One region of the Cedecea selenatireducens genome, then DNA from elsewhere that is predicted to be linked to it. Evidence: predicted binding sites of a transcription regulator. Region 1 holds the regulator's gene; each other region holds the start of a gene.
What was found. The regulator LexA, encoded in region 1, represses DNA repair genes until DNA is damaged. The targets are predictions, from matches to a motif close to TNCTGTATGTACATACAGNA.
Positions count from the first base shown of each region.

Region 1 (8,110 bases):
ACTACATCGAAATTGGCCGCAGCGCTGAACTTTGGGGGCGTCGCTCCCGGCTGAGACTCTCCGGCAAACCGCTGCTGCTGACCGAACTGTTTTTGCCAGCGTCTCCGCTGTACGAAGAGGAAAAATAATGGAGTGGAGTCTTAACCAGGGAAAGCTTCTGGCCTACCACCGGTTGATGCGCACCGATAAGCCAATCGGCGCTCTGCTGTTGCTGTGGCCAACATTGTGGGCGCTTTGGGTTGCAACGCCGGGCCTGCCGTCGCTGATGAACCTGATTGTCTTTATCGCTGGCGTCTGGCTGATGCGCGCCGCAGGCTGCGTCGTGAATGATTATGCCGACCGTAAGTTCGACGGCCACGTTAAGCGCACCGCGCAGCGCCCGTTGCCCAGCGGGGCGGTTTCAGAGAAAGAAGCGAAGATCCTGTTTGTCGTGCTGGTGGGCCTTGCCTTCCTGCTGGTGCTGACGCTCAACACCATGACTATCCTGCTGTCGATAGCAGGGCTGGCGCTGGCATGGGTGTATCCGTTTATGAAGCGCTACACGCATTTGCCTCAGGTGGTGCTGGGGGCGGCTTTCGGCTGGTCTATACCAATGGCCTTTGCCGCGGCTAGCGAGTCTGTGCCGCTCAGCTGCTGGCTGATGTTCCTGGCGAATATTTGCTGGACCGTGGCGTATGACACACAGTATGCAATGGTCGATCGTGACGATGACCTGAAGATTGGCATTAAGTCGACGGCTATTCTGTTTGGCCGTCACGACAAGCTGATTATCGGCCTGCTGCAAATCGCGACCATGGTGCTGATGGGAGTAGTTGGCTGGCTAAACGGCCTGGGTGGCGCGTTCTACTGGTCAATTTTACTGGCGGGTGGATTGTTTATTCATCAGCAAAAACTCATCGCCAGGCGCGAGCGTGAAGGCTGCTTTAAAGCGTTTATGAACAACAACTACGTGGGCCTGGTACTGTTTATTGGGCTGGTACTGAGCTACCTGCATTTCTGAGTGCTCAGGCAATAAAAAAGGCGGGTCGACGCATAATGCCGACCCGCCTTTTTAGTTTCTATCGAATCAGGAAACAGCGTCCTGGGAGGCTGAGCTCTCGATAGTCAGACGTACATCCGAGGTCACCAGGTCTGCCAGCATCTGGTACACCTTGATGGTTTCGGTCGCGTCTGCATCTCCGGTATCGCTAATGTAGCCCTCATCGCGCAGGGTCAGTACCAGCGAGGTAAAGACGGCTTTATCAAAGAACTCTGGGGCGTTAATGCCGTGCAGAACGGACAGACGCTGCGCCACCGTACGGCTTTCACGCTCCAGCGTCCCGCGGTTGATCGACGGGTTGGCGCTCAGCTGCCAGAAGGTAATGGCATAACGCTGAACCGTCTCGCGCACGCCCGCTGCCAGAAGCTGCAGAGTGCGAGAACGGTTAGGGTTGATCTGCACTTCATCGTCAACAACCATCACCAGCCCCTGACGTTCCATCTCCGCGATCAGCGCATCAATTTCTCTGCCCAGCTCGCTTTTTTCCCAGCGCAGGAACAGCTCGGCCTTCAGCATCGGATAAACGACTTCTATCTGACGAAGCAGCTCGGCACGTGAGATATGGCGATGCTGGGTGATGATGGACGCCATCAGCGACGGCAACACCAGCATATGCATGATGTTGTTGCGGTAATAGGTCATCAGCACGGCCTGCTCGCGCGGCAGAATGATGATGTCACCGATGGTGTCTTTCTCCACCTCGAACTTGTTCATCTGCAGGGCGTGGTCGATCAGCGCATTTGCGGAGACCGTTGGGGCGGTAGCGTCCGGAGAATATGGGACGTTGCGCAGCAGGTTCAGGTAGCAGTCCAGCTGTTCGGTGAGCTGTTCACGGGTCAGTGAGCGCTGGCGTGAGGCAAGCAGCGCGGTACAGCACAGGTTCATGGCGTTGGCCGCCCCTGCGTTGTTGATTCTCACCATCAGGTCAGCGGCGATATTGTTCACCGTCGGCGTTAACCAGGCGGGACGAATCGCTTCAATCGGATCGATAGAATCTTTCCATTCCGGCACATGCTGGTTCAGGTAGGCCATCAGCGGCAGCGGTTCACCGAAGTTAACGTAGCCCTGACCCAGGTTACGCAGCTTACTCAGGCCGCGAACCATCTGCATGAAGCTCTCTTTTTCTTTTGTCGCACCGCGCAGTTCTTTCGCGTAAGTGCCCACTTCCATTACGTGCTCGTAGCCGATGTAAATCGGCACCAGGGTAATCGGACGGGTGCCGCCGCGCAGCATTGCCTGAATCGTCATCGACAGCGTGCCGGTCTTCGGATCCAGCAGGCGACCGGTACGGGAACGGCCACCCTCGACAAAGTACTCCACGGAATAGCCACGGCTGAACAGCTCGCCGAGGTACTCGCGGAACACCGTAGAGTAAAGCTTGTTGCCCTTGAAGGTACGACGAATAAAGAAGGCGCCCAGGCGGCGGAAAATCGGGCCGGCCGGCCAGAAGTTCAGGTTAATCCCGGCGGCGATATGCGGCGGAACCAGCCCCTGGTGATAAAGCACGTAGGAGAGCAGCAGATAATCCATGTGGCTGCGGTGGCAGGGCACATAGACAATTTCGTGGCCGTCGTGGGCAAGCTGGCGCACGCGCTCGGCGTTGTGCACGTTAATGCCCTGATAGAGGCGGTTCCAGGTTAAGCCTAAAACCCGGTCCGTTAAACGTACGGCTTCGTAGGAGAAGTTGGCGGCAATCTCTTCCATCAGCGCGACGGCGTTTTGCTGCGCTTTTTCGTGGGAGATTTTCTTGCTGCGGGCTTCGTCTTCTACCGTGCGGGCAATCGCTTTTGACGCCAGCAGCTTGTTGAAGAGATCCTGGCGAACCGGCAGACGTGGGCCTACTGCGGCCAGGCGCTGGCGGGCAAAGTGGGTACGCGCCACGCGAGCCAGTTTTTGGGCGATAATTTTGTCGGTGCCGTGTTCGGTCGCCATGCGGCGCAGCGAAACCGGCGGAGAGAAACGGACAAAGCTATCGCGGCCCAGCCACGAAACCGCAAAGAATTTCTGGACGCCGTTCAGGGTACGTAAAGGCGGATTGATTTCCCCTTTCTCGCGTCCTGGGGAGCGGCCAAACATCACGGAAACCGGCACCATCTGCACATCGAGATCCGGGTTGCTGCGGTGCAGATCCAGATAGTCGTGGAACAGTTTTACCGACTCTTCTTTTGGCGTGTAGTAGGTAAAGACGCGCGGGCCGCCGTGGATAAACACGTAGCGCGGCAGCAGTACGCCGTCAATTTCCAAAGGTTCCAGCGGGTCCGGCAGGTCGTGATCCAGGCATTGGGCACGCAGCGTCAGTAGGTCTGCCTTAGAATTGTAGGGCAGGACGTACATAATCGGGCGTGAGGGATCCAGACCGAGCTCGGTTTGCGGATCGGCCGGGATAGACTTGCTTTTTACCAGAACGCTTAATGGTAAATTCAGTAATTTGTAGTAAATTCTTGGCCAGCCTGACATAGATGATGTAAAGCCTCAGGTTAATAATGCAAATGCGCCGCAAGGATATCAGAAACTCTGGGGAATTTCTGTGGCGCTGCGATTTAGACTCAATGAGCATTGACGCTCAATATTTAAAAAGGTTTCCTTTAATGGCGAATAATACCACCGGCATCACCCGCATTATTAAGGCTGCAGGCTACTCATGGAAGGGACTGCGAGCGGCCTGGATCAACGAAGCTGCATTTCGTCAGGAAGGCGTTGCGGCGGTTATTGCCATCGGCATTGCCTGCTGGCTGGACGTTGATCCTATCACCCGCATTTTACTGATTGGCTCGGTGGTGCTGGTGATGATTGTCGAGATCCTTAACAGCGCCATTGAAGCGCTGGTCGACCGTGTGGGCACCGACTACCACGAGCTTTCAGGGCGAGCCAAAGATATGGGTTCAGCCGCGGTATTGATAGCGATTATTCTTGCGGTTGCGACCTGGGCCACCTTGCTTTGGTCACATTTGCGATAGTCCTTCCAGAATAGTTTAAGTCGCTGGTTTTTTGCTTAATTTGTGGTTTCAAATTCGCCCGGGGCTGTATATACTCACAGCATAACTGTATAAACACCCAGGGGGCGGAATGAAAGCACTAACTACCAGGCAGCAAGAGGTGTTTGATCTCATTCGGGATCATATCAACCAGACCGGCATGCCACCTACGCGCGCCGAAATTGCACAACGTCTGGGGTTCCGTTCTCCAAACGCCGCTGAAGAGCATCTCAAAGCGCTGGCGCGTAAAGGTGCCATCGAGATTGTTTCCGGTGCATCACGCGGCATTCGTTTGCTGGTTGAAGAAGAAAGCGGCCTGCCGCTTGTAGGCCGTGTGGCCGCCGGTGAGCCGCTGCTGGCACAGCAGCACATCGAAGGCCACTACCAGGTTGACCCGTCGCTGTTTAAACCGAATGCCGATTTCCTGCTGCGCGTCAGCGGCATGTCGATGAAAGATATCGGCATCATGGACGGCGATTTGCTTGCGGTTCACAAAACGCAGGACGTGCGTAACGGCCAGGTCGTTGTCGCGCGTATCGACGATGAAGTCACCGTGAAACGCCTGAAAAAGCAGGGTAACACCGTGCATCTGCTGCCTGAAAACAGCGAATTCCAGCCTATTGTGGTCGATCTTCGCGAGCAGAACTTTAGCATTGAAGGTCTGGCCGTCGGGGTGATCCGCAACGGTGAATGGCTGTAACACGTCTTCTGGTGGTGCGGTAAACCTGCTGTACCACCCGCTTTAAACCCCTCTATTTTCCTCTGGATCATTCCCATGCGATTCTTCTCGTCAACGGATGGTGCGCTTTGGCGACTGGCGCTGCCGATGATTTTTTCCAATATTACCGTGCCGCTGCTGGGCCTGGTTGACACCGCCGTCATCGGCCATCTCGACAGCCCGACCTATCTCGGCGGCGTGGCTATCGGCGCTACGGCGACCAGCTTCCTGTTTATGCTGCTGCTGTTTCTGCGTATGAGCACCACCGGATTAACGGCGCAGGCGTTTGGCGCAAACGATCCACAGCGGCTGGCGCGCGCGCTGGTTCAGCCGCTGATGCTGGCGCTGATCGCCGGGCTTGCCATCGTGCTACTGCGTTATCCACTGATCACCCTCGCGCTGCACGTCGTTGGCGGCAACGAAGAGGTGCTGTATCAGGCTCGTCGTTTCCTGGAGATCCGCTGGCTGAGTGCCCCCGCATCGCTGGCTAACCTCGTGCTGTTGGGCTGGCTGCTGGGCGTTCAGTATGCGCGGGCACCGGTGATCCTGCTGGTGGTGGGAAACCTTATCAATATCGTGCTCGATCTTTGGCTGGTGATGGGGCTGCACATGAACGTGCAGGGGGCGGCGCTGGCGACGGCGGTGTCTGAATACGCCACGTTTTTCATCGGCCTGCTGATGGTGCACAAAGTCCTGAAGCTGCGCGGCATTAGCTGGGCACGCCTTAAAACGGCCTGGCAGGGGGATCTACGCAAGCTGCTGGCACTGAACCGCGACATCATGCTGCGTTCGCTGCTGCTGCAAATATGCTTTGCCTCCATCACCATCTTTGGCGCACGTCTCGGCAGCGAAATTGTGGCGGTGAACGCCGTGCTGATGACGCTGCTGACCTTCACCGCCTACGCGCTGGACGGCTTCGCTTATGCGGTGGAAGCTCATTCTGGCCAGGCCTACGGCGCACGTAACCGTGGGCAACTGCTGGAGGTTTGGGGCGCAGCGTGCAGGCAGGCCGGGTTGGTCGCGGTGGCGTTTGCCGCTCTCTATGCCGTTGCCGGAGAACACATCGTCGCGCTGCTGACATCCTTGCCGGAGCTGCGTCAGCAGGCCGACCGCTACCTTGCCTGGCAGGTGATATTGCCGATGGTGGGCGTCTGGTGCTACCTGCTGGACGGGATGTTTATTGGTGCCACGCGCGGGGCCGAGATGCGAAACAGCATGGCGGTTGCCGCCCTGGGCTTTGGCGTGACGCTGCTTACGCTGCCGCTGTTTGGCAACCACGCTTTATGGTTGTCGCTGGCGGTATTTTTGGCTTTGCGCGGCCTGTCGCTCGGTTATATCTGGCGGCGCCACTGGCGCAATAACACCTGGTTTGCCGCGCATGGCGACCATTGATCGCGTTTTCTGATCCTCGTTAACTTCTCATCTATCATGCTGATTTCCCGCTTTTAAGGCGGGGAGTCCGCGTGCCGCTGATTTTGAAAATGGTTAAAGATTCTGAGTTTTATATGTAACCCGAAATCCTTGACTACAATTATTTCTACATCCAGCAGATATTGGATGTTTTCCAGAAATTCAGCATCCGACAATGAGGATGCAAAACCCTAAACCGAACGATGAGGAGATGACAATGAATAAGGACGAAATCGGCGGTAACTGGAAGCAGTTCAAAGGTACGGTCAAAGAAAAATGGGGTAAGCTGACCGATGACGACATGACCGTCATTGAAGGGAAGCGTGACCAACTGGTGGGTAAAATCCAGGAACGTTATGGTTACGCCAAAGACCAGGCAGAGAAAGAGGTTAAGGACTGGGAGTCCAGGAACGAATACCGCTGGTAACCTGGCGGCCCCTCAAATGTGCTAATCCGTAAAACCAATCCTGCCCGGGTACAAGGATGTACCTACCCTTCTTAACGCTTTTTCTTCGGCTGTATCGTATGGTCGTGATTGCAGGCGCCGTGGTGGCGACAGGCTTCAACTTCCGAACAGTCTGAACACAGCCCGTGGGCTTCAATCACGTTGTGGCGCAGGGCAAAACCCATTTTTGACGCCAGCTTCTGCATAATATCTTCCACACCTTCAGCCGCCTGTTCTTTGACGGCACCGCATCTGTCGCAAATAAACATTGCGGAAGAGTGGGTGGGGTGGTCGATAAAATTGCACAGCACATAGCTGTTGTTTGATTCCACGCGATGCACAAAACCCTGCTCCAGCAGGAAGTCCAGTGCACGGTAAACGGTGGGCGGCTTTGCCTGTGGCTCGCTGACGCGCAGGAGATCCAGCAGGTCGTAGGCGCTGATGGCGCCAGTTTGCTCGGACATAAGGCGCAGCACCTCGAGACGCTGCGGCGTCAGGCGTACATTGCGTTGCAGACACAGCTTTTCAGCCTGTGCTAACACGTTTTGCGAAGTCGTGGTGTCCATCTGCCTCTCCCGGTCATTGACTCAATACTTTACCATAATGCGGATAAAACGCCGAATCCTGGTACATAATGACCCTATCTACCCAGGAGGAAGTAATGCAAAAACCCGATTGTATTCGCCACTGGCGCGAGCTGGAAGGCAGGGATAATTCAACCTACCCGGACAGCCCGGAGCTGTTTTCTATTGGTGCCCCGCTGGCCCGCAGTTTTGGCTTATCCCGTCTTGGTATTCACCACGAACGCATTCCGCCTGGGCGCAGAACCTCTTATCCCCACGCTGAGAGCAGCGAAGAAGAGTTTGCCTATGTGCTCGAAGGGCACCCGGAAGTGTGGATCAATGGCCACCTTTGGCAGCTTGAACCCGGCGATAGCGTAGGTTTTCCTGCCGGAACAGGCATTTGCCATACCTTTATCAATAATACCGGGCAGGACGTTCGGCTATTGGTCGTTGGGGAAGCGAATAAAGCCGAAAATAAAATTTATTATCCGCTAAATCAGTCTTACGCCATGCAGCGTAAGGATCGCTGGATAGATCATCCCCCGCAATTCTTTGGCCCGCATAACGGTCTGCCTTCACGAAAGCCAAAGGGTAAACTATAAATTAATTAGCAAGGAAACGATGAGACGCTAACCCTATGGATATATTTGGGTTCCCGATGGTTCAAATATCCATCTTTTTATCGCGCTATTCACAGCAATAGTCTGCCTCTGTTCAGTCATAACTGTCAGGGGCGAATTACTTCATCTGACAATCAGACAGGCGTGCTGTGAATGAATAAAATAAAATCTTCGGTGGCGACACTCGCCGCAACGTTATTTATTGCCCATCAGGCCGGGGCGGCAGGAACCTGGTCCGAGGCGCGTAACGATGCGATGGGGGGAACAGGCGTGGCTTCTGCTAATTATGGCAGCGGCGTATTAATCAACCCGGCGCTATTAGCGCGCTCCCAGCCAGATG
Region 1 is NZ_JBHIKW010000003.1:470,308-478,417, reverse strand. It holds gene ubiC (chorismate lyase) at 1-128, shown strand, start outside; gene ubiA (4-hydroxybenzoate octaprenyltransferase) at 128-1,000, shown strand; gene plsB (glycerol-3-phosphate 1-O-acyltransferase PlsB) at 1,067-3,496, opposite strand; gene ACE38U_RS07710 (diacylglycerol kinase) at 3,628-3,996, shown strand; gene lexA (transcriptional repressor LexA) at 4,106-4,714, shown strand; gene dinF (MATE family efflux transporter DinF) at 4,790-6,124, shown strand; gene ACE38U_RS07695 (CsbD family protein) at 6,360-6,569, shown strand; gene zur (zinc uptake transcriptional repressor Zur) at 6,641-7,153, opposite strand; gene ACE38U_RS07685 (cupin domain-containing protein) at 7,249-7,752, shown strand; gene ACE38U_RS07680 (conjugal transfer protein TraF) at 7,924-8,110, shown strand, end outside.

Region 2 (8,110 bases), on a different contig from region 1:
AGGATAACGCCGAGTTTGGCCTGGGCTTCCGCCTGACGGTGGATCAGCACCGCGCCCGCGTCATGCGCCTGCTGGGGCAGTTTGCCGATAAACTCCCGGCTGAGCTTAACGAGCAGCTTCACGCCGAAGCCACACCGGAAGTTCGCCGCGAACAGGTTGCTGAGCTGCGCAAGCATCTGGCTAACGTAGACGATGCGGATGCTCGTCAGCTGGTCACCGACGCCGACGCGCTGGTGGAGAAATCCATCTGGCTGATTGGCGGCGACGGCTGGGCTTACGACATCGGCTTTGGCGGCCTCGACCACGTGCTGAGCCTGACCGAGAACGTCAATATTCTGGTGCTGGATACGCAGTGTTATTCCAACACCGGGGGCCAGGCCTCTAAGGCTACGCCGCTGGGCGCGGTTACCAAGTTCGGCGAGCACGGCAAGCGCAAGGCGCGTAAAGACCTGGGCGTCAGCATGATGATGTACGGCCACGTGTATGTGGCGCAGATTTCGCTGGGCGCACAGCTTAACCAGACGATGAAGGCGATTCAGGAAGCGGAAGCCTATCCTGGCCCGTCGTTGATCATCGCCTACAGTCCTTGCGAAGAGCACGGTTACGATCTGGCGCTGAGCCATGACCAGATGCGTCAGCTGACCGCCACCGGCTTCTGGCCGCTCTACCGCTTTGACCCGCGCCGTGCGGACGAAGGCAAGCTGCCGCTGGCGCTGGACTCCCGTCCACCGTCCGATGCGCTGGCCGATACGTTGATGAAAGAGCAGCGTTTCCGTCGCCTGAATGCCCAGCAGCCGGAAGTCGCCGAGCAGCTCTGGAAAGACGCCGCGGCAGATTTGCAGAAGCGGTATGATTTCCTGGCACAGCTGGCGGGTAAAGCGGAGAAGGTTAGCGAGTAATCGGGGGGAATGCCCCTCACCCCGGCCCTCTCCCTGGAAGGGAGAGGGGGAAAACATAGATTGGCGTTCTTTTTATCCCCTCTCCCCCGTGGGGAGAGGGGGAATGATGGTGGGGAAACGGTCAGGATGAGGGGAAAATTCGTTTACTTCAGCAGGCGAACCTTCACCGACTTGCCCTTAATCTTCCCTTGTTGCAGCTGCTTCCACGCGTGACGCGCCACGGACTGGCGCACCGCAACGTAAACATGGATTGGGTGGACGTCGATTTTACCGATGTCCGCCCCTTCCAGCCCCATATCCCCGGTTAACGCGCCCAGAATATCGCCCGGACGCATTTTGGCTTTCTTGCCGCCGTCAATGCACAGCGTCGCCATTTCTGCTTCCAGCGGCTTCACGGAGACGCCGGACGGCACCTGCTGCCATTTCAGCGAAAGATTCAGCATCTCTGCCAGCACACTCGCACGCTGCGCCTCTTCCGGCGCACAGAAGCTAATAGCCAGCCCGCTTTGCCCCGCTCGCGCGGTACGACCAATGCGGTGGACGTGCACTTCCGGATCCCACGACAGCTCGTAGTTAATGACCATTTCCAGAGCTTTAATGTCCAGCCCACGAGCGGCAACGTCGGTCGCCACCAGCACGCGGCTGCTGCCGTTAGCAAAACGCACCAGCGTCTGGTCACGGTCACGCTGTTCCATATCACCATGCAGCGCTAACGCGCTTTGGTGGCGTTCATTCAGCGCATCACAAACGGCCTGGCAATCTTTTTTGGTATTACAAAACACTACGCAGGACGCGGGCTGATGTTTGCTCAGCAGCGCCAGCAGCAGGCCAATCTTGCCGCCGCGCGAAACTTCATAAAACTGCTGCTCTACGGACGGAAGTTCATCGACGGTATCAATTTCGATAGTTTGCGGGTCGCGCTGAACCCGGCCGCTGATCGCAGCAATGGTAGTTGGCCACGTGGCGGAGAAAAGCAGGGTCTGGCGTTTTACCGGCGCGTGGGCGATAACCTCGTCGATAGCGTCGGCAAAGCCCATATCCAGCATACGGTCGGCTTCGTCCAGCACCAGCGTTTGCAGGGCATTCAGCTTCACCGTTTCTTTTTTCAGGTGATCCAGCAGGCGGCCAGGCGTGGCAACGATAATGTGCGGCGCATGCTGCAGCGAGTCGCGCTGTACGCCGAACGGCTGGCCGCCGCACAGGGTCAGGATTTTAATATTTGGCATGTAGCGTGCCAGGCGACGCAGCTCTTTAGCAACCTGGTCGGCCAGCTCACGCGTCGGGCACAGCACCAGCGACTGGGTTAAAAACTGGCTGGCATCAATGTGCTGCAGCAGGCCAAGACCGAAAGCAGCCGTTTTGCCGCTGCCGGTTTTTGCCTGCGCACGGACGTCTTTTCCGGCCAGAATGGCGGGCAAGGCCGCTTCCTGAACGGGCGTCATTTCGTGATACCCCAGTTCGCTAAGGTTGGCGAGTTGTGCTTCAGGTAAAGCGTTCAGTGCGGAAAAAGCGGTCACAATGGTCATCTCTTAATAATAACGGGCAGGCGCGTATGCTAGCAGATTCGCGTGATTCAGGCGTGAGTTTATCAATTTTGCTGCGTTAGCGGGCTAAACAATAAAAAACGGCCCTTTAGATTTAGATCAGGTGCCGTTTTTCCGTAAGAGAGAATTCCAGCTAGCAGATAAAACGCGGCTTAAAGATTGATCGTAAACAGGAAGCCAGATAAAAAAATGATTACTATGCTTTGGCTTTGCGTCCTAAGCTAAATCAGAGGACGCGCTTAATGGCAGATAAGGAGCCAGAATGTTCGAAGATAATGACTATAAGCTTTATGTCATCGTGAACCGCACCGCCGACGTCAGCGTGCAAATGAATGCCGTGGGCCACCTTTGCGGCGGTATTATGCTCAAAGCGGATGAGCCTAAATTTCATGATTATCCCAACCAGGAAAGCGGCTTCAGTGCTTATATGAACCATTATCCGGTGGTGGTGCTTCAGTCTAAGAACAGCAGCCAGCTGGCGACGGCGCTTGAGAAATGCCGGGAAGAAGGCGTGCTGTATAACTTCTTCACCACCACAATGCTTTCGCACTCTTCCGAACAACAAATCAAAGATACGCTCGAAACGCCCTTCGCCGATCTCGACTTCGTGGGCATTGCGCTCTACGGTGAAACCGAGAAGCTCAAGCCTGTGACCAAAAAGTTTTCGGTCTTTAAAGGCTAAGCCGCCGGGTAATAATGCGGGCACATTGCGTTGTTACCCTGGTCTTTACCCTTCGTCCCCGGCATAGAAATTGATGATGTCATCCTCAAACCAACAACCCACTTTGTAGTACATCGCGCAGCCAATCAGGAAGCTGGCAATCAGTATTAATGCCGTCAAAAATCCTTTCACTTCGTAACACTCTCCAATAACTCAAGCTGTGATATTGACAGACCGGGTAAAAAAAAGTTCCGCAGAGTGACTATCTCACTGCCATGCGAAAATCAGCAAACTCGCGCCACGGGCAGATCAGCATAACGCGTGGTATAGCGCGGCGACAGCATTTCACGCTTCATCGCCCACGGCTGCTGTATTCCCTGCCCGGCAAAATAGAGTGTTCCTTTGCCCTGTTCTTTATTCAGGCGATCCAGAACGGTCATCAGCTTTTCGCCGTTAAGCCGCGGCACGCTGCTGTCGAAGAGATCGAACTGCGCCACGCCCTGGCTGAAGAAATCCCCCAGCATGACGCCCGCTTTCTGGTAGCGATGCCCTTCCTGCCAGATAGCTTCCAGACTCTGCATCGCGGCCTGGATAATATCCCGGCTGTCCTGCGTTGGGATAAGCAACGAAACGGATGAACAGTTGCCGTAATAAGGCTCATTTGTCGCAAACGGGCTGCTCTTCACAAAGGCGGAGATAACCCGGCAATACTGGTGTTCGGCACGCAGCTTTTCCGCCGCTCTGCTTGCATAGCTGCTGACGGCCTGACGCATATCTTCAAACTCGGTAATACGTTCCCCAAACGAGCGACTGCAGATGATTTCCTGCTTAGCAGACGCAAATTCCCCCATTTCAAGGCATGACTCGCCGCGCAGCTCGCGCACCGTTCTTTCCAGCACCACGCTGAAGTGCCGGCGAATAAAACGGATGTCCGCATCGGCAAGCTGCAAAACCGTGTTTATGCCCATGCCTTCGAGCTTTTTCGACATTCGCCGACCCACGCCCCAGACCTCGCCCACGGCAAGCTTTGCCATAAGCCAGCGCTGGTGCTCAGGGCGAGATAAATCCACCACGCCACCGGTCTTTTCCTGCCACGTTTTTGCGGCGTGGTTAGCCAGCTTGGCCAGCGTTTTTGTCGGCGCAATGCCGACCCCCACCGTCAGGCGAGTGCGCTGGAGAATCGCCGCGCGGACAGACAGCCCAAACGCCTTCAGGTTGCAGCAATTGCTGACGCCCGTTAAATCGCAAAATGCTTCGTCAATGGAGTAAACCTCAACCCTGGGCAATAGCTCTTCGAGCACGCCCATCACCCGTTGGCTCATGTCAGCATACAGCTCGTAGTTGCTGCTAAACGTCAGCACGCCCTGCCGTCTGAGCGACTCTTTCTGCTTAAAAAAGGGTTCGCCCATTTTCACAAAGGGCTTGGCTTCGGCGGAGCGCGAGATCACACATCCGTCGTTATTAGACAAAACGACAATCGGCTTTCCCGCGAGATCGGGGCGAAAGGCCGTTTCACACGAGGCGTAAAAGCTGTTCACATCCACCAGCGCAAACATATCTAGCTCGCCGCTTTGATGATAAAAGTGACGACGCCAAAGATATCGAGCGGGACGTCATCGGTCACGGGAATCGGGGACCAGGCGCTGTTCATCGGCAACAGCATCACCGTCGGGCGAAGCTGGAGGCGTTTCACGGTGAAGGCACCGTCAATGGCCGCAATCACAATATCGCCCTGCGACGCCGTTCTTGAGCTGTCAACGATAAGCAAATCTCCTTCGCCGATTCCCCCTTCCACCATCGAGTCCCCCGCCGCCTTCACGAAGTAGGTCGCGCCGGGATTACGCACCAGCAGCTTATTGAGATCGATACGCTGCTCAACATAGTCCTGAGCCGGTGACGGAAACCCGCACTGCACCAGGTCGCCAAAAAGAGGTAAAGAAGAGTCAGGGCAATGCGCCGCAGGTTTGAGAAGGTTCATGATACCGCCAATGCAAATACTGTTTATATATACAGTATCAGGTAAAAAAGACACTTCAAGCAAGAAAACACGCACTTTTGCTAAGCCATTTGTTTTGCAAACGAAAAAACTCTAGCCCGCAGACAGAATCCATAAAAGCCTTAAGGTGTAATGAAAAAGAGCATAGTGATATGGTCAACAGCAGGCCCGTTACCCAACAAAAGGATGCGTGATGACACAGCCAGAGATTCAGGATTTGCTTAACCAGCTCGAAACCCCGGAAGATGCCGCGGCGCTGAGCTGGGTGGAAAAACAAAACCAGCGCACCACGGACAGGTTCGCCAAAGGAGAACGTTTTCAACAGATGCGGGGCGCCATCCTGCGGTCGCTTGACGATAAAACCAACATTCCCTGGGGAAGCCATTACCGCGAAAAGGTCTATAACTTCTGGCAGGATGACGAGCATCCTCGGGGCATCTGGCGCCGGACGTCTGAAGCCTCTTATCTGACGGCCACGCCGGAATGGGAAACGGTGCTGGATATCGATCGCCTGAATGAAGACGAAGACGCGAACTGGAGCTACCACGGCGCAGATCTGCTTCATCCTGGCTACTCGCGGGCGCTGATCTTTTTATCCAGCGGCGGCGATGCCTGTGAAATACGTGAATTCGATCTGGTGAATAAAACGTTTATTCGCGACGGTTTTTTCCTGCCGGAAAGCAAAAGCTCGGCAAGCTGGGTGGATGAAAATACCCTGCTGCTGGCGCTGGACGCGGGTGACGACACGCTCACCACCTCCGGCTATCCACGCTGCGCTTACCGCTGGGTTCGTGGCACATCGCCGCAGGATGCCGCGCTGATTTACGCTGGCGAAGCTACGGATATGGCCGTTTCAGCCTGGCATGACGATACCCCCGGTTTTGAGCGCGATCTGGTGCACTGCAGCAAAGACTTCTACCGCGGGCAGACCTGGCTATTGACCGGGCAGGACACGCTGACGCTTATCGCCGTCCCGGAGGATGCCTCCTGCGGATTTTTTAAAGACTGGCTGCTGGTCACGCTAACCTCCGACTGGACAATAGCTGAGACAACCTGGCCCGCAGGTGCCCTGCTGGCTATTGATTTAGCTGATTTTCAGCGAGGTGAGCGCAATTTCATTCCACTCTTCACGCCCAACTCCCGCACCACGCTGCAAGGCTACGGCTCGACCCGTGATTACCTCCTGCTTAACCTGAGCCAGGATGCTGTCGAAAAAGTCGATTTTATAAAAATCGAAAACGGGCAACGCCACTGCGTGAAAACGCTGGAGCTGCCTGATTTTACCAATGTCTCCGCCGGCGGTATTGATGACGAAAGCAATCGCTACCGGCTGGTCAGCCACGGTTTTTTACAGCCGAATAGCCTGAGCTATGGCGATCTGGACAACGATACGCTCGGCCTCGTCAAACAGGATCCGACCTGCTTTGACGCAGCGGAATTTAGCGTGACTCAGCACTTCGCCCTGTCTGAGGACGGCACGCGTATTCCCTACTTCCAGGTCTCAGCCAAAGCGCTAACGCTTTCCGGTGATAACCCAACGCTGCTGTACGGTTACGGCGGGTTTGAGGTCTCTTTAACGCCTCATTACCTCGGTTCGAAAGGCGTGACGTGGCTGCAAAAAGGCGGCGTCTACGTTGTCGCTAATATTCGCGGCGGCGGTGAATATGGCCCGGCGTGGCACCAGGCCGCGCTCAAACAGCACCGCCACCGAGCCTGGGAAGATTTCACTGCCGTCGCAGCCGACCTGGTGGCGCGCAAAATCACCAGCCCCGCCAGGCTTGCGGCCCAGGGCGGCAGCAACGGCGGCCTGCTGATTGGCAATATGCTCACCGACTATCCCACGCTCTTCGGCGCGCTGGTGTGCGAAGTCCCGCTTCTGGATATGCTGAACTACCACAACTGGCTGGCAGGCGCTTCATGGATTGCCGAATATGGCGACCCGGAAGTTGCCGAAGAGCGAGAGTGGCTGCTGCGCTACTCGCCGTTCGACAAGGTGTCCGCCGACGTGGATTATCCCCCCACGCTGTTTACCACCGGCACTCAGGATGACAGAGTCAGCCCGGCGCACGCCCGCCGGATGGTGGCGCGTATGCAGCAGCAAGGGCATGACAATGTCTGGCTGTATGAGGAAACCGATGCGGGCCACGGCAGCGCGCCGGAAAATAGCCAGACGGCGTCTCATCAGGCGATGACAGAAGAGTTTCTCTGGCAGATGCTGAGCGGGAAATAAATAAGCCAGGGCGGTGCATAAAGGGCGCACCGCCTTTTCATTAGATGTACTAATCCATAAGCATATTTTTTAATTTTTATTTATCGTTCAAACGCTATTTAATCCGTCTTCAATCACCTGAAGGAGATCGATACATGTCTGGCGAAAATAACCTTGAAATCCTGCTGAGCAATGCCGCTCCCGAGCTTAATCCCGGGAAATATGTCTTTTGCACTTTAGCCTCACCTTCTGCGGAAATAAAAGATGCCGCCATTGTGACCGTTCGCGAGGCTGAAGGCGTGACGCTGGTTCTGCCGCAGGATCTGGCGGATAAACATGCCGTTAGCTACGACTATGTCGCCAGTTGGGTAACCCTGAAAATTCACTCGTCCCTCGCCGCCGTGGGCCTTACCGCCGCGTTTTCACGCGCGCTGGCAAATAAAGGCATCAGCTGTAACGTGGTGGCAGGTTATTACCACGACCATATTTTCGTGGCTCATAAAGACACCGAATCGGCGATGGCGGCATTATCGTCTTTGTCATCGGCTATATAAGCAGGCAAATAAGGGGGGCCTTTCGCCTCCCCTGACAACAGGCTATTAGCTGCGGATAAATTTCAGGATGTCCGCATTGATGGTATCGGCATGCGTGGTATGCATGCCGTGAGGATAGCCGGGATAGATATGCAGCGTGCCGTTGCTGAGCAGCTTGTCCTGCAGAATGGCAGCATTTTTATAAGGCACAATCTGATCGTCATCGCCCTGCAGCACTAAGACGGGAACGGTGATGGCTTTCAGATCG
Region 2 is NZ_JBHIKW010000016.1:33,328-41,437, forward strand. It holds gene nifJ (pyruvate:ferredoxin (flavodoxin) oxidoreductase) at 1-899, shown strand, start outside; gene dbpA (ATP-dependent RNA helicase DbpA) at 1,043-2,416, opposite strand; gene ACE38U_RS19905 (DUF2000 family protein) at 2,706-3,125, shown strand; gene umuC (translesion error-prone DNA polymerase V subunit UmuC) at 3,389-4,660, opposite strand; gene umuD (translesion error-prone DNA polymerase V autoproteolytic subunit) at 4,663-5,082, opposite strand; gene ACE38U_RS19920 (prolyl oligopeptidase family serine peptidase) at 5,294-7,330, shown strand; gene ACE38U_RS19925 (ACT domain-containing protein) at 7,465-7,863, shown strand; gene ACE38U_RS19930 (alpha/beta fold hydrolase) at 7,909-8,110, opposite strand, start outside.
Region 2: the regulator LexA is predicted to act here: its motif matches at 5,100-5,119, upstream of umuD (translesion error-prone DNA polymerase V autoproteolytic subunit).

Region 3 (8,110 bases), on a different contig from region 1:
CTCACCGCCGGACAGCTGACGGCCGCCTTCACCCAGCCAGCCGTTGAGTCCGCCGTCGTCCAGCAGTTTCTCCAGACCAACCTGGCCGAGGGCGGTGCTAAGCTGCTCATCGCTTGCCTCAGGGGCTGCCAGCAGCAGATTATCGCGCAGGGTGGCGCTGAACAGGTGCACACGCTGCGGTACGACGCTGGTTGCCCTGCGCAGCGTAGCTTCATCAAACGAGCTTAACGCGATGCCGTTAAGCTGAATCTCACCCTGCCGGGCATCCCATGCGCGAGTAAGTAATTGCAGCAGCGTAGATTTTCCGCAGCCGGTTTTGCCGAGAATAGCAATGCGTTGCCCGGCGTTGACGGACAAAGCGATATCTTTCAGCGCCGGCTGACTTTGCCCTGGATAGGTAAAGCTTACGCCACGAACTTCCAGAGCAGCCTGCTGTTGCTCGGGGTGCGAAGCTTCAGGGAAGGTAACTTCCGGCACCTGGCTGGTGATTTGCGTTACCCGTAGCGCAGAGGCAATAACCTGACCGAGATGTTGGAAGGCGCCGGTAACCGGAGCCATTGCCTCGAAGGCTGCCAGCGCACAAAACACAAACAGGGCAATCAGCGCGCCGGGAGACTGGCTTTCACCGACGCCCGCCGACGCCATCCACAGCATAGTCAGGACGGCAATGCCGCTGATAAGCAGCATGACGGCCTGTGACAGCGCCGTTAGCCCGGCCTGGCGGCGCTGAGCCTCCTGCCAGCTATTTTCTGTAGCGTCTAACTGTTCACGCGCGCGGGTTGCTGCGCCGAAAATGGTTAACTCTGCGTGGCTTTGCAGCCAGGCGGTCAATTGCTGACGATAGTGCCCGCGCTGGACGGTCAGAGCTTCACCGGTTGGCTGCCCGGCGCGATAAAACAGTGGCGGCAGCAGGAGCAGCGTCGCGAGTAAAATTCCGCCCAGGGTTAACGCCAGGGTGGTATCGAGAAAACTCAGGCCAAAAGTCACCACCACGATGACGACAAAAGCGCCGACGAGCGGTGAAATAACCCGCAAGTAGAGGTGATCTAGCGTATCGACGTCCGCAACGACCCGGTTTAACAGTTCACCTTGACGGAAGCGGGCCAGCCCGGCAGGGGAGAGCGGCAGCAGCTTGCTGAAGGTAGAAACACGTAAATGCTGCAGCACGCGGAAGGTGGCATCATGGCTAACCAGACGCTCGAAATAACGGCCTGCGGTGCGGGTAATCGCCGCGCCGCGAACGCCTGCGGCAGGCAGCATGTAGTTAAAGCTATAAAGCCCGGCAACGCCAACTACGGCAGACGCCGAAAGGAACCAGCCTGAGAGCGTCAACAGGCCAATGCTGGCGAGCAGCGTGATGATGGCTAGTACAACGCCTAAAGACAGTAACCACTTATGGCGACGATAGAGTGCCAGATAAGGCAACAGGGCGCGCATTAAATCTCCTCCTGACGGCTGGCCAGTAATACCGCAAAGGGGCCATCTTCGGCGGAAAGCTGAGCAAAACTTCCTTGCTGAACAATCTGCCCGTTACGCATCACCCATATTTGGTCCCAGTCGCTGATGTAATCCAGCTGGTGAGTGACCATCAGGGTAGTTTGCTGGCGGGATGCCTCAGTAAGCGCTTCCATAACGCGCTGTTCGCTATGAGCATCCAGGCTTGCCGCGGGTTCGTCCAGCAGCAAAACTCCGCAAGGCGCGAGCAGTGCTCTGGCAACGGCCACTCGCTGCGCCTGGCCCATGGACAAACGCGTAGACTGGTCGCCAGGTGAGGTATCGATGCCTTCAGGCAGCAGCGGCAGAAACTCTGTCACCGACGCTTTATCCAGCGCCGCCTGCAGGCTGGTATCGTCCGCCTCAGGCAAGCCCAGTAGCACGTTATCCCGAAGTGTTGCGGCCGGTAGCTGAGGGTTTTGTCCCACCCAGCTAAGCTGCGCACGCCACCAGTCTGGCGAAAGCTGCGCCAGCTCGACGCCGTTGATAAGCAGCTGGCCCTGGTAGGGAAGGAACCCGGAAAGGACATTCAGCAGGGAGCTTTTGCCCGCGCCGCTTTGACCGACCAGCGCCACGCGCAGCCCGGCAGGAAGCGTAAAGTTAAGCGGCCCGGCCAGCACTTTCCCCTCGGCAGACAGAATTGTCATTTCGCGAGCTTCGATAGCAAAAGGCCCGTTGCCGGACAGCTGCACCGTTCCCTGTGCGGGGTGCTGCAGCGGCGAGTCGAGGAAGGTCATCAGGGTATCTGCCGCGCCCACGGCCTGGGCTTTGGCGTGATAGAAGGTGCCCATATCACGCAGCGGCTGGAAGAATTCGGGAGCAAGAATAAGGGCCAGGAAGCCGGCAAACAGCGTTATGCCGGTGCCGTAGTGGCCAAAATTCAGCTCGCCAAGGTAAGAGAAACCGAAATAGACGGCAACCACGGCGATAGATAAAGAAGCGAAGAACTCCAGCACGCCGGAAGAAAGAAATGCCATGCGCAGCACTTCCATGGTGCGCTGGCGGAAGTCCTGACTAGCGGCACGAATGTTTTCGGTTTCCGCAGCGCCGCGGTTAAATACGCGGAGCGTTTCCATTCCGCGAAGGCGATCGAGGAAGTGCCCGCTGAGGCGCGCCAGCGCCTGAAAATTACGGCGGTTAGCATCGGCAGCGCCCATGCCTACCAGCGCCATAAAGATCGGGATAAGCGGCGCGGTGCCCAGCAAAATGAGCGCCGCTGCCCAGTTGATGGGAAAGATGGCGACGATAATCAGCAGGGGGACCATAACCGCCAGCGACATCTGGGGCAGGTAGCGCGCGTAATAGTCATGCATGTCTTCAATTTGTTCGAGGACCAGCGTCGCCCAACTGCCAACTGGCTTACCCTGAATCCAGGCTGGGCCGGCCTGGTGTAGCCTGTCGAGTACCTTGCGGCGAATTTCCTGGCGGATATGAAGTCCGGCATAAAAACCGACCTTTTCTCTCAGCCAGACGATCCAGGCGCGTAAAACAAACACCAGGACCAGCAAAATAAACGGCATGAGCAGTGCTTCACGCGGAATATTTTCCATAATCATATGCTGGAGAATGCGGGCCAGCAGCCAGGCCTGGGCAACAATCAGTAAACCACTGACCAAACCGAGCAGGCGTGACAGGCCGAGCCAACGGCGAGAGATGAGACTTTGCTGCTTTAGCCAGAGGCTAAGTTCTTGCTGACGGGTTTTATTCATCGCGTGCCAGATGCTGGTAGAAGAAGGAAATCTCAGGCAATTTTGACAGGCAATGTTACATGGCAGAAACAAGAAAGGCGACCAGCAAGGCCGCCTTTTTTAACATCTTTAATTTATTTACACTGTTCGGCCAGGCCGTCGAGATAGCGCTCGGCGTCCAGCGCGGCCATACAGCCGGTACCCGCGGAGGTAATGGCCTGACGATAGATATGATCCATCACGTCGCCAGCGGCAAAGACGCCAGGGATGCTGGTTTGGGTTGCGTTGCCGTGAATACCAGACAGCACCTTGATGTAGCCGTTTTCCAGCTCCAGCTGGCCGTTGAAAATCGCGGTATTCGGACTGTGGCCGATAGCCACAAATAAGCCGGCAACTTCCAGCTCTTCGATAATGTCGGTATTTTGCGTATCACGCAGGCGAAGGCCGCTGACGCCCATCTGATCGCCGGTCACTTCTTCCAGCGTGCGGTGGGTGTGCAGCACGATGTTGCCGTTCTGTACTTTATCCATCAGACGATTAATCAGGATCTTCTCCGCGCGGAAGCTGTCGCGGCGGTGGATCAGATGCACTTCAGAGGCGATGTTCGCCAGATACAGCGCTTCTTCGACTGCGGTATTCCCGCCGCCGATGACCGCGACTTTCTGGTTGCGGTAGAAGAAGCCATCGCAGGTGGCACAGGCTGAAACGCCGCGGCCTTTGAACGCTTCTTCGGAAGGCAGACCCAGGTAACGGGCAGAGGCGCCGGTCGCAATAATCAGCGCGTCGCAGGTGTATTCGCCGCTGTCGCCCACCAGGCGGAACGGACGGTTCTGCAGATCGACGCTGGTGATGTGGTCGAAGAGGATTTCGGTTTCGAACTTGGCCGCATGCTCGTGCATGCGTTCCATCAGTAACGGACCGGTCAGGTCGTTAGGATCGCCAGGCCAGTTTTCGACTTCGGTGGTGGTGGTCAGCTGACCGCCTTTTTCCATGCCGGTAATCAGTACCGGTTTTAAGTTGGCGCGTGCAGCGTAGACCGCTGCGGTATAGCCCGCAGGGCCGGAGCCAAGAATAAGCAGCTTACTGTGTTTAGCTGTGCCCATGAGATCCTCATTGAACGTTTACAGACAATGGGGGTGATTGTAGGGAATTCGTTGCATTAAAAAAAGAGTGCAGCAATGTTGTTAACGATGTGTGTCATCGATGCTGCCTATAAGCCCAATGAATATCACCGTCATGTGCATAAATAATCATTGTAATAGCACGGTAATCACGGGGCGAAAATGATGAATAATCATCAGCCAAAAGGAATATCTGGCACGTTCCACTAAAAATAGATGTTTTGCTTTGACAATCCCCTAAGCATTTGCGAAAACATTCGAGGAAGAAAAACATTTGGTGATGTGGAAGCCGCGTGCTCTCGCGCAAACCTGATGCAAATTTACCGAGTTATTGAAATTTACGCATGACGTGGACAGACGTTATGCGTGATGTCGATAGCAGCCGAAAGGCATCGGTCTTCTCACGTACACCCTGAACATTGACGTCACCAGGGTTATGGCAGGTGAAGGAAGGAATAGAGAGAGACAATAATAATGGTAGATAGCAAGAAGCGCCCGGGCAAAGATCTCGACCGTATCGATCGCAATATTCTCAACGAATTGCAAAAGGATGGGCGCATTTCTAACGTTGAGCTTTCCAAGCGTGTTGGGCTTTCGCCGACGCCGTGCCTTGAGCGCGTTCGTCGTCTGGAACGTCAGGGTTTTATTCAGGGCTATACGGCGCTGTTAAACCCGCATTATCTGGATGCCTCACTGTTGGTCTTTGTTGAGATTACTCTGAATCGTGGCGCCCCGGATGTGTTTGAGCAATTTAACGCCGCAGTGCAAAAACTTGAAGAAATTCAAGAGTGTCATCTCGTATCCGGTGATTTCGACTACCTGTTGAAAACACGCGTGCCGGATATGTCGGCGTATCGTAAACTCTTAGGTGAGACCCTGCTGCGTCTGCCGGGCGTTAACGACACCCGTACTTATGTTGTCATGGAAGAGGTCAAACAGAGTAACCGTTTGGTCATTAAGACCCGTTAATACGGGCCAGGTGCAAAATTGGCGTATTTTGGTTACACTCCTGGGAATCCATACAGCAACAGCTCCGGCATGCCGCCGGTGCTGTTGTCTCCATTGAGTTTAAGGACCTGGAGAGCCTTTCTTGAGCCAGGAATATACCGAAGATAAAGAAGTAACATTGCGGAAACTGAGCAGCGGGCGCCGTTTACTCGAGGCTTTGCTGATCCTTGTCGCCCTATTTGCCATCTATTTGATGGTTGCCTTGTTAAGCTTTAACCCCTCAGACCCTAGCTGGTCTCAAACCGCGTGGCATGAGCCTATCCACAATCTGGGTGGCGCGCCGGGAGCGTGGTTTGCCGATACGTTGTTCTTCATTTTCGGCGTGATGGCGTACACCATTCCGGTGATCATCATCGGTGGCTGCTGGTTCACCTGGCGGCAGCGCGACAGTGAAGAGTTCATCGATTATTTTGCCGTTTCGCTGCGCCTTATCGGCGTGCTTGCTATGGTGCTGACCTCGTGCGGGCTGGCGGCCATCAATGCGGACGATATCTGGTACTTCGCCTCGGGCGGCGTGCTGGGCAGTTTGCTCAGTACCGCTATGATGCCGTTACTTAACAGCAGCGGCGGCACAATTGCGCTGCTTTGCGTATGGGCGGCTGGTCTGACGCTGTTCACCGGCTGGTCCTGGGTCAGCATTGCCGAGAAGCTCGGCAGCGCGGTGTTAACCGTTCTTACGTTTGCCAGCAATCGCACCCGTCGGGATAACACCTGGCAGGATGAGGACGAGTACGAAGAAGAGCACCATGCAGACGAACAGCAGCACGTTTCTACCGAGAAGCGTGAATCCCGTCGGGCGCGTATTTTACGCGGGGCGCTTGCACGTAAGCAGCGTCTGTCGCAGAAGTTTGCTAACCCTAACGGCCGCAAAACGGATGCAGCGTTGTTCTCCGGCAAGCGGATGGACGATGCAGAAGACGACGTCCTGTTCAGCGCGCGTGGCGTAGAGGCCGACCCGAACGATGTGCTGTTCTCCGGGCACAAAGCGACGCTGCCGGAAGAGCAAGAATACGATCCGCTGTTCAGCGGGCATTCTGCCGTTGAGCCGATTGCTGCGGCCGCTGCGGCAACGACCGCTAACCAGTCGTGGGCAGCACCAGTGCCGCCGGTTGTGCCAATGCCTCCGGTATCCACACCGGCTCCAGTCGTTGAGGCCGAGCCCGCTGCTCCCGCGATTGCATGGGAACCAGCGCCGACAACGGTCACGCCAGAGCCGGTTATTGCCCCTGCTCCGGATCATTACGCTGCACCGCATCCAGCAAGCGTACAGCAGCAAGTTCCGCATGAGATCCATCAAAGCTGGGCTGAACCTGTTGCGCCTGCGGCTCAGCCATTCGCAGAGCCACAGCCGACGCCAGAGCCGGTAGAAGAGGTGAAATACGTTCGCCCGCCGATGTACCACTTTGAAGAAGTGGAAGAGAAGCGCGCCCGTGAACGTGAGCAGCTTGCGGCCTGGTATCAGCCCGTTAATGAGCCGAAGCCCGATCCTTATAACTATGCGCCAGCAACACCTGCGGTGCCTGAGCCTGTTCAGCCAACGATCCCGACACCAGCGCCAGTTTCAGCCCCGTTAACGGCGCCTGAAATGCCGGTGCCGGACGTGACCCAAACTGCATCGGGCGTGCAGCAGGCGGCAAAAATTGCGGCTGGAGCGGCGGCATTTTCACCGGTATTCAGCATTGCCAGCGATGCTCCGCGTCCTCAGGTAAAAGAAGGCATTGGTCCTCAACTGCCGCGTCCGAATCGGGTACGTGTCCCGACTCGCCGTGAGCTGGCGTCTTATGGGATAAAACTGCCTTCCCAGCGCATGGCCGAAGAGCAGGCCCGACTGGCGGAGAGCCAGCAGTCCGACGACGATTATGGCGATGAAAACGATGCGCTGCAGCAGCACGAGCTGGCCCGCCAGTTTGCGGCCCAGCAGCAGCAGCGTTATGGCGAAGAGTTCGACGACGAAACCTGGTCTGAAGAAGATCGGGCGGAAGCGGAAGAAGCCGAACTTGCGCGTCAGTTCGCTGCTCAGCAACAGCAGCGCTACAGCGAGCAGCCACAGCAAAATAACGCTCCGTTCTCACTGGATGATTTTGATTTCCAGTCATCGCTGAAAGAGCTGGTGGATGATACGCCGAGCGAGCCGCTGTTCACGCCGAGCTTTGAGCCTGTATCTCAGCCGGTTCAACACAGCCAGCCGGTTGCTCAGCCAGCCCAGTATGCTCAGGCGACGCAGCATCAGCCTGCCGCACCTGAGCCAAAAGAGAGCCTGATCCACCCGTTCCTGATGCGTAACGGCGACGATCGTCCGCTTCAGAAACCCACTACGCCGCTGCCGTCACTGGATCTGCTGACTTCACCTCCAACTGAAGTTGAGCCGGTAGATACCTTTGCGATGGAGCAGATGGCTCGTCTGGTGGAAGCCCGTCTGGCGGATTACCGCATTAAAGCCGACGTGGTGGATTATTCTCCGGGTCCGGTCATCACACGTTTCGAGCTGGATTTGGCTCCGGGCGTGAAGGCTGCGCGTATTTCGAACCTTTCCCGTGACCTGGCGCGCTCGCTGTCGACCGTTGCCGTGCGTGTGGTTGAGGTTATTCCGGGCAAACCGTACGTTGGCCTTGAACTGCCGAACAAAAAACGTCAGACCGTTTACCTGCGTGAAGTGCTCGACTGCGCTAAATTCCGCGACAACAGCTCTCCGTTGACCGTGGTTCTCGGGAAAGACATCGGCGGTGAGCCGGTGGTCGCAGATCTGGCGAAGATGCCTCACCTGCTGGTGGCCGGTACGACCGGTTCCGGTAAGTCGGT
Region 3 is NZ_JBHIKW010000006.1:27,473-35,582, forward strand. It holds gene cydC (heme ABC transporter ATP-binding protein/permease CydC) at 1-1,437, opposite strand, end outside; gene cydD (heme ABC transporter permease/ATP-binding protein CydD) at 1,437-3,203, opposite strand; gene trxB (thioredoxin-disulfide reductase) at 3,317-4,285, opposite strand; gene lrp (leucine-responsive transcriptional regulator Lrp) at 4,778-5,272, shown strand; gene ACE38U_RS11545 (DNA translocase FtsK 4TM domain-containing protein) at 5,394-8,110, shown strand, end outside.
Region 3: the regulator LexA is predicted to act here: its motif matches at 5,311-5,330, upstream of ACE38U_RS11545 (DNA translocase FtsK 4TM domain-containing protein).

Region 4 (8,110 bases), on a different contig from region 1:
GTTCCGCCATCGAGGCGCTATCGCCGTCTACTTCGCTGTAAGACTGCTCAAAAGTGATCGATGCAGAGAACGGGATCTGCTGGTCGAGCTGTAGCTCAGCCATCAGAAACGCCTGCATGATCATCATCCCTTTGGCATGAATGTTACCGCCAAGTTCCGCCTTACGCTCAACGTCGGTGAACTCACCGTCGCCTACGTGAACTACGCAGCTAATGCGCGAAGGTTCACCAAAGGCACGCGGGTGACCCGGGAACTCAATCACCGAAAGGGCGTTAATCTGGCCGATCGTTTCGCCTTCGGTTTCAATCAGGATCTGTTCCATCAGGATTTCATCCTGCATGCGCTCGGCCAGGAAACCTTCACGCCATTCACGCTGTTCGAGCATCTGCTGGAGCTGTTCGGCGTTGAAGCTGTTTTCTTCGGTAAATGGCGCAACTTCACGCAGCTGGCGTGAAATCCAGGATGGGCAAAGCGGTAATGTTTCCTGATCGCCCGTGTAGCGCACCGCTTCGCGAATCAGCGGTTGCCAGGCATCTGCAGCGGGGGCTGGCAGAGACTTCTTTTCGGCGATGGCGTAGATCCACTGGCACCAAAGCGCCATCTCGTCTGCAGAGGCGATTTGCAGATTGTCTTCAAATTCACTGTAGATAGCGGCAGAGGCGAGGTCCATTTCCATTTCCTGGAAATCGGCCAGCGAATCGCGCTCGCCAACCAGCACCAATTTAAAGTCGAGCGCCAGAGAAGGAATTTTGACCGGCAGCGGGCGGGTTTCGTCTGGTGAAATCCAGTCAAAACGGCCCTGGATCATCATCTGCTTAAGGCGCAGCCACAGCAGGGGTTGCGCAAGGACGCTGCGCAGGGACAGCACGAGCACACCACCGTTGGCACGGTGAATCAGCCCGGGTTCAAGGGTGACCGCGCCAGCAAACTGGCGCACGCAGCCGAACAGCTGCTCTGCTTCAATCCAGTCGGCAGCGACAACTTCTCCGCGGGAAGCGAAATTGTCGTCGGCGTGCTCAGCAGGGCGCAGCGTCACCTGGTTTCCTTCAATGAGGTAATGTCCGCCGGTGAGCACTTCGGCTTCACCGCACGTTTCTTCAACGGCTGCTGCGATAAGGTCCAGGTATTCTTGCTCTTCTGGTGCTTTCACCAGCATCAAATCGACAGAAGAGACGGAAAGGTTGAGTTGCTCAATCCCGTAAAGTAAACGAGGTTGAACCGCAGAAAGAGGGGCAGAGTCGGTATCATAAGGCTGTGCAAAAATTTCCTGATAGCTTTCGGTATCAGGCACAAGGGCACGCCAGTCAAGTCGATTAGTCGTCAAAGTCGCTATATTTTTTAATGAGATGTCAAAGGCGCGATTATACAAGAATCGTCCGGGTAGCACACGGATAAAGCAGTATCACAGTTTTATCCCCCTCACAGCTTTGATTTTCAGTTCAGCGAATGGCGGAAAAACTGTTATTCTGAACTAAGTTACGCGGTCACACTGAGATCACAATGAAATATCAACAGTTGGAAAATCTCGAGAGCGGCTGGAAGTGGAAGTATCTGGTGAAGAAGCATCGCGAAGGAGAGTTAATCACGCGATACATCGAAGCCAGTGCAGCACAAGAGGCTGTGGAGCAGCTCCTGACGCTTGAGAACGTGCCTGTTTTGGTTCAGAGCTGGATCGATCAGCATATGAACCCAGCGCTGCATAACCGCATGAAGCAGACGATTCGTGCCCGGCGTAAAAGACATTTTAACGCCGAGCATCAGCATACCCGTAAGAAATCCATCGATCTTGAATACCTTGTCTGGCAGCGTCTGGCCGCGCTGGCACAGCGCCGGGGCAATACGCTTTCAGAAACCGTTGTTCAACTGATTGAAGACGCGGAACGTAAAGAGAAGGTGGAAAATAAGATGTCGACGCTTAAGCAGGATTTGCAGGCAATGCTAAGCAAAAAGTGACGTCGTGAAGAAAGGGGGGCGATAAAGTTCTCGCGATATTCCAGCCAATAAAAAACCCCGCCTTGGCGGGGTTTTTGTTCAAGGAAGGGTAACTTATGCCGCAGGCTGAGTTACAACTTCTTTGATACCTTTAACTTCGATCTCAACGCGACGATCTGGAGCCAGGCAGTCGATCAGTTTAGCTTTAGGCGCTACTTTGTCACAGGTGTTGCCTGTAACTGGGTTAGATTTGCCCATGCCACGTGGAGAGATTTTGTTCGCCGGGATACCTTTAGAGATCAGGTAATCAACAACGCTCTGTGCACGTTTTTCAGACAGTTTCAGGTTGTACTGCTCAGAACCGATACGGTCGGTGTAACCCAGAACAACGACGGAACCGTCTTTCGGATCCAGGTTGCTCAGCTGGGTGTACAGCTGATCCAGTGCCTGCTGACCTTCTGGTTTCAGGGTTGCTTTGTTGAAGTTGAACAGAACGTCAGACTTCAGAGTGAAGTGCTTGGTCTGTACTTCTGGCGCTGGAGCCGGAGCTGGCGCTACAACTGGAGCAGCAGCTTCCTGCTGGCCGAAGCGGTAGGAAACACCTACGCTCAGCATGCCGTTGTCTGGACGAGTACCAACGGTCTGTGCATCACCGATGTTGTTAACCCACTGGTATTCCAGACGGGTAGCGATGTCACGGGTAACAGCCCACTCAACACCACCAGCGAATACTGGAGAAACACCGGTGTCGTGGTCTTTCAGACGCTCACCAGCCGCGTTGTTTGCGGTGGAGTCTGCACGCCATACCATGCCGCCCAGACGGGTGTAGATGTCCAGATCGTCAGTGATTGGGTAACCCAGTTTAGCGGTCAGCTGCACGCCCTGAGCTTTGAAAGCACCGTTTTCTGGAGTACCTTTGTAAGGCATACGGCCCAGCCAGTCATATCCCATTTCGAAACCAACGTACGGGTTAACCTGGTAACCACCGAATGCGCCAGCACCCAGTTGGCTTTCGTGGGTCGGACCACTGCCGATACCACGGTCGTAGCCGTTACCGTAGAAACCGGTGTCGTGGTACTGGGACCAGCCCAGTTTAGCACCAGTATACCAGGTGTTATCTTTCGGTGCGGCCTGCGCTACGGTAGCGAAGCCAGCCAGTGCCACTGCAATCGCGATAGCTGTCTTTTTCATTTTTTGCGCCTCATTATCATCCAAAAGGCCATGAGCTCTAAACCAATTTAAAGCCCAGGGTTAAATCCTTCGCCCGGGTTTACGCTCAATTGTTACTCTACCGATATATCGGTGTTATGAAGAGCAACCCTGGCGAGGTAAAGTCTACAACGTAGTTGAAAAGTTACAAGTGTGAAGTCCGTCAGGCATATGAAAAAAAACGACTTGCATACATATCTTTTTACAAATTGGATGCTTTTTTAAGCAAGTGCTTTATCCCTTGAACCCCGTCAAACCGCCATATGGCGGGTATTCTTGAATCATGACAGCGGATTATATGGCATGAGTAAAAAAATCCAGGATTTCTCCTAAATTTACTTAATGATACAAACTAGAATGAATTTTTAGGCCGTTTCGTGGTCTTGGACCGGATGTCATGTTGCTGGTTGGGCGCATAATGAATCCCATCGCACTCCCGGTTTCGGCTGCGATCGTTAGTCGTAAATGTTCTTCATCTGTTAATTCTTCCGTTAACCAGCCGATGACAACGCTGTAATTTCCCGTCTGCAAAGCTTTCACCATCGCGTCTACGGTGCATAAAGGATCTAACTGACTTGCCTGCATCACTTTTGCCAGCGGCAACCCCGCTGCCTGCAGCCATTCACGGCTGAGCTTCTGCTGCGGCGTGAGCCAGAGCTGCCAGCGAGATTGTTGTCCCAACTGCTGTAATAAAGGTAGCAGAATAAACTGCGTAACCCATGGGTTGTCTTCACTGTAGACCATTTCACTGATTAACCCCGGTGCGCTGTTATCAGAGGATGACTGAGCAGGGGAGTGCGCAGCAACTGCAACATGACGAAAGTGAGTTTGAAGGTTATGTGAGTGCATAGTGAGTCCCGCCTAATGGGTTACTGTATGAATATACAGTAATGCCTGTACGAACAAAGATCAACCGAAATTTCGGAAAGTGTCTCGCAATTTCTTCATGCAATACCGCTCCGGATGAAATTGTCGTTGCCATTACCTTTAACCTTACTTATTTTCTGGTGGTAGGAGGGGAAGTAACTACAGTAGCTATTTAACAGTTGATATATAAGGACATATTATGAAGGATGTTACGTTTCTTAGAATTCATAAATCACAGGAATATCTTTCTTCACTGGGTAAAATTGGTTGTCGGCCGCTATTTGGTGGTTACAGCCTGACTGTCGAAGGGGTCGTCTTTGCTATGGTGGCGAAAGGCGAGCTTTATTTGCGTGCCTGTGAACAGTGTGCAGATTATTTCAGCCAAAAATCGTCATCACCTCTCATGTACAGGAAAAGAGGACTTCCTGTGGCATTAAATTACTATCATGTGGATGAAGAACTCTGGGAGAACCCGGACAAACTTGTCGAGCTTTCCATTCTGGCATTACGAAACGCCCAGCGTGAGAAAACGCAGATAAAGATACGTTCCCGGCGGCTTAAAGATCTCCCTAATCTTTCTTTAAATATAGAAGTCATGCTTTGCGAAGTGGGGATCAAAGATCCGCAAACTCTGCAGCTTTTCGGTGCCAAAAGGTCATGGTTAAAAATACGCAGCACGAGGGCAACTGTGGGTATTAAAGTACTGCTTGCACTCGCGGGAGCCATTCAAGGTGTCCATGAGGCGGTACTCCCTTTAGAGGTTCGAAATGAATTGACGGAGTGGTGGCGCCGCTATGAGCAGCGCCAGCCTTCCTATTCGGAGCACTGAGAGATTTGCTGCTGAAGGCGAGATATTTCTGGCAGCAGAGCAATCAAAAGTCCGACTTGCTGCAGAACCAGGGGTTCTTTTGTTTCTGCTCGGGCCTCAAGATGTGAGATGCGGGCAGAAAGACCCCCGAGCGCTCTCTGAACGCGTTCTTCATCAACCGGCAGGTGATGAAGAGCATCATCCACATAGCAAACGGCATCATCAAGCAGCATGAGCGTATCTCCGTGGCTGAGTTTCTCCCTGTGCGCGCCTAACGCAGAGATGTAGCTATTAAAGGAGTGATTCAGACAGAGCAGGCGGAATGCCGCTTCTCGCATCTCTTTTGATACGTGAGGTTCAGAGGACATATTTGAAACCACTGAAGCCAGCTCGGCATCTTTGTTGTGCGCATCTCGCCGGGCTATACGGTATTCAAGACGATTATCCCGCCCCTGGTGATACTGCTCGAGAATGGCATCGAGATAGCGGCAGTTGGCGTTGAATGCACGTTCAACGACCAGCGATAACCGACGGAATCGCCAGTCTGGCCAAATGAAACTTACCGCGGCCCAGGCTATAGCACAGCCCAGTAACGTATCAAAAACGCGAGGGAGAGCGACTTCGAAACCTTCGCCCAGCAGGTTAAAGCACAGCAGTACCAGCAGCGTAATAAACATGGTGGCATGAGCGTACTGGACGTTGCGGAACGCGAAGAACAGCACGCCGGTAATGACAATCAGTATTAGCTGGCCTTCCAGGGATGGGACCAGCCAGAGTAAAGGCAGGCCAATCGCCACGCCGACTAACGTGCCGATGATACGCAACGCTAAGCGCCGCCGGGTAGCGCTGTAGTTTGGCTGGCAGACAAAGAGGCTGGTCAGCAGTATCCAGTATCCGTGCTGCAGGCCAGTAAATTGAATAAAGGCATAGCCAACGCACAACACCAGCGACATGCGCACCGCGTGACGGAAGAGCGCGGACTCCGGCGTGAGGTTCAGTTTTAGCCGCTGCCAGATATCATCGAAGCCCGTCAGCCTGTCGTCGGCAAGGCGGTTTTCCGGATCGTTTTGCGGCTCGGCAATGGCCTGTTCAGACTCAATGTTCGCCAGTTGGGCATCAATCGCCCGCAGGTTTGTAATCAGAAATCCCAGCGCTTTTATTTCTGCAGCGGTTGCGTGGCCTGCTCGAATACGATCCAGAGCGGAATCAAGATGGGTAAAAGCGCGCTCAAAACGAGGATCGTGCTGATAAGGGATGCGCAGCAGGATAGAACGCGAGAGTTGCTGGCAGGCCTGAGATTGCATCGTTAGCAGGCGTTGGAAACGGAACATCACGTCGCTGTAGCGGAATTTATCGCGCAGAGCCTGGTATTGAATATGGGATGAGCTGGCCCTTTCATGAATATCCTGGGCAACAAAATAATAGTGCAGCGTGCGGCGAGTCCCCCTCTGACCACGATCCCCGCGAAGGCGTGTCAGCAATGAGCTCTTGGTCTGATTCAGCGTGGTAACCAACTGACTGTTCGCCATGGCCAGCTGCAGCATCGGGGCCTGGGTTTCATCTTCAATGTCGGGGTCAAACAGCGTCGCTTTAATTTCCAGAAAGCTCGCAAGGCTTTCATAGCAGCGCGCCAGATTGTCCTGTAGCGGGCGAATGGGGAAAATTAAGTGGCCTGCCAGCGTCAGCAGGTTGTACCACACCGCGCCTGCCAGGAGGAACAGCGGCTGCTGATACCAGTGCTCATAGAGGGAAATTCCGAGCATGGTATAAATGGCTATCAGCAGCGCACCAAAGGCAATAGTGGCATAGCGTTGACCCAATCCACCGAGGAGGATAAACCCGCTGGTTGAAACCGTTAAACCTAATGCAAACAGCCATGGCCAGGGGAACAGCAGTTCGACAGATACCGAGGCGATAAAAAAGCTGACCAGGGTTATCAGTAAATTGCGTAACCTTCCGCTTACGCGGTCGTCAAGATCGGCCAGCGCCGCAGCAACAACGCCAAGCGTGAGCGGAATGGTCAGCTTCACTTCACCGAGCCACCACGGCAGCGCCACGGTGCCCGTAAGAGCAATAAATATGCGCAAGTTATAAAGCCAGGCGCTGTTCCAGGTATAGCGGCGTACAAGTGGGCTTAGGGTCAGCACGAATGCTCCTTACTGGAAACGGCGACGTGCGTTAGCTTCACGCGCGGCTCGCGCCACTTCAACCGGCACAACACGGCGGCCAACGGGCCATAATGCAATGGCCGCAATCTTGAAATTAGCAATGCCTACCGGGATCCCAATAATCGTGATGCACTGCGCGATCCCTGCCAGAATGTGCATAATGCACAGCCACCAGCCGAAGAAGATCAGCCACAGTATATTCAGCACCGTGCCGCCGGTATTCAGCAGCGCATTTTTACCCTGTGGATTAAGCTCATCGACGTGAACGGCTTCGTTTCCGTAAGGCACAAAGGAAAGCTTGGTGATTTCCCAGCAGGAACGGGTCAGCGGCAGGGTGAAAATCAGCACAATGCTGACCAACGTGGCAAATAACCATGAAAGGGTGGTCAAAAAGCCCCCCAGCACGAAGTTCAGAACATTTAGTACGGTACGCATAGTGACGCTTCCCTGGCAGAAAATAACAGAATGATTAACCACAGCAATTGTAACGCGTTTTTACTCTGGAGCGTCATTCCATCGGCAGTTAAACTTGGGCCACAACCTCCTCATCGGATCGGGCAACGTAATGGAACTCAAAGCAACTTCTCTCGGCAAGCATTTAGCACAGCACCCTTATAACCGGGTCAGGCTGCTGTCGGCCGGCGTTGAGGTCAAAGGCGATCGCCACGAATATCTTATCCCATTCAACCAGTTAATCGCGATCAACTGCAAGCGCGGGCTGGTATGGGGCGAACTGGAGTTCGTGCTCCCTGATGACAAAGTCGTTCGCCTGCACGGCACCGAATGGGCTGAAACCCAGCGCTTTTTCCACCATCTGAATTCGCTCTGGTTTAACTGGAGTACGGAGATGAGCGAGGTTGCCGCTGAAGTGCTTGCCGCTCAGCGAGAGGAGATAGAGAAGCGCACCCGCAAAGAGGTGTGGTTCAGGCACAGCGATATGCAAGCGCTACAGGATAATCTGCGCGCCGCCATCGCAGCGCTTCCGCTTCCGCACGCCAGGTTGGGTGAATTTGAAAATTGCCGCGAAGCGTGGGCAATATGCAAAGCCTGGCTTGAACAAGGTGAGGAACGCCGTCATCAGCGGAATAGCGCTTATACCGACCGTATGCTGGAAAAATACGCCACT
Region 4 is NZ_JBHIKW010000006.1:108,679-116,788, forward strand. It holds gene ACE38U_RS11830 (AAA family ATPase) at 1-1,324, opposite strand, end outside; gene matP (macrodomain Ter protein MatP) at 1,501-1,953, shown strand; gene ompA (porin OmpA) at 2,047-3,123, opposite strand; gene sulA (SOS-induced cell division inhibitor SulA) at 3,481-3,990, opposite strand; gene ACE38U_RS11850 (TfoX/Sxy family DNA transformation protein) at 4,208-4,837, shown strand; gene yccS (YccS family putative transporter) at 4,822-6,963, opposite strand; gene ACE38U_RS11860 (YccF domain-containing protein) at 6,973-7,419, opposite strand; gene helD (DNA helicase IV) at 7,550-8,110, shown strand, end outside.
Region 4: the regulator LexA is predicted to act here: its motif matches at 4,012-4,031, upstream of sulA (SOS-induced cell division inhibitor SulA).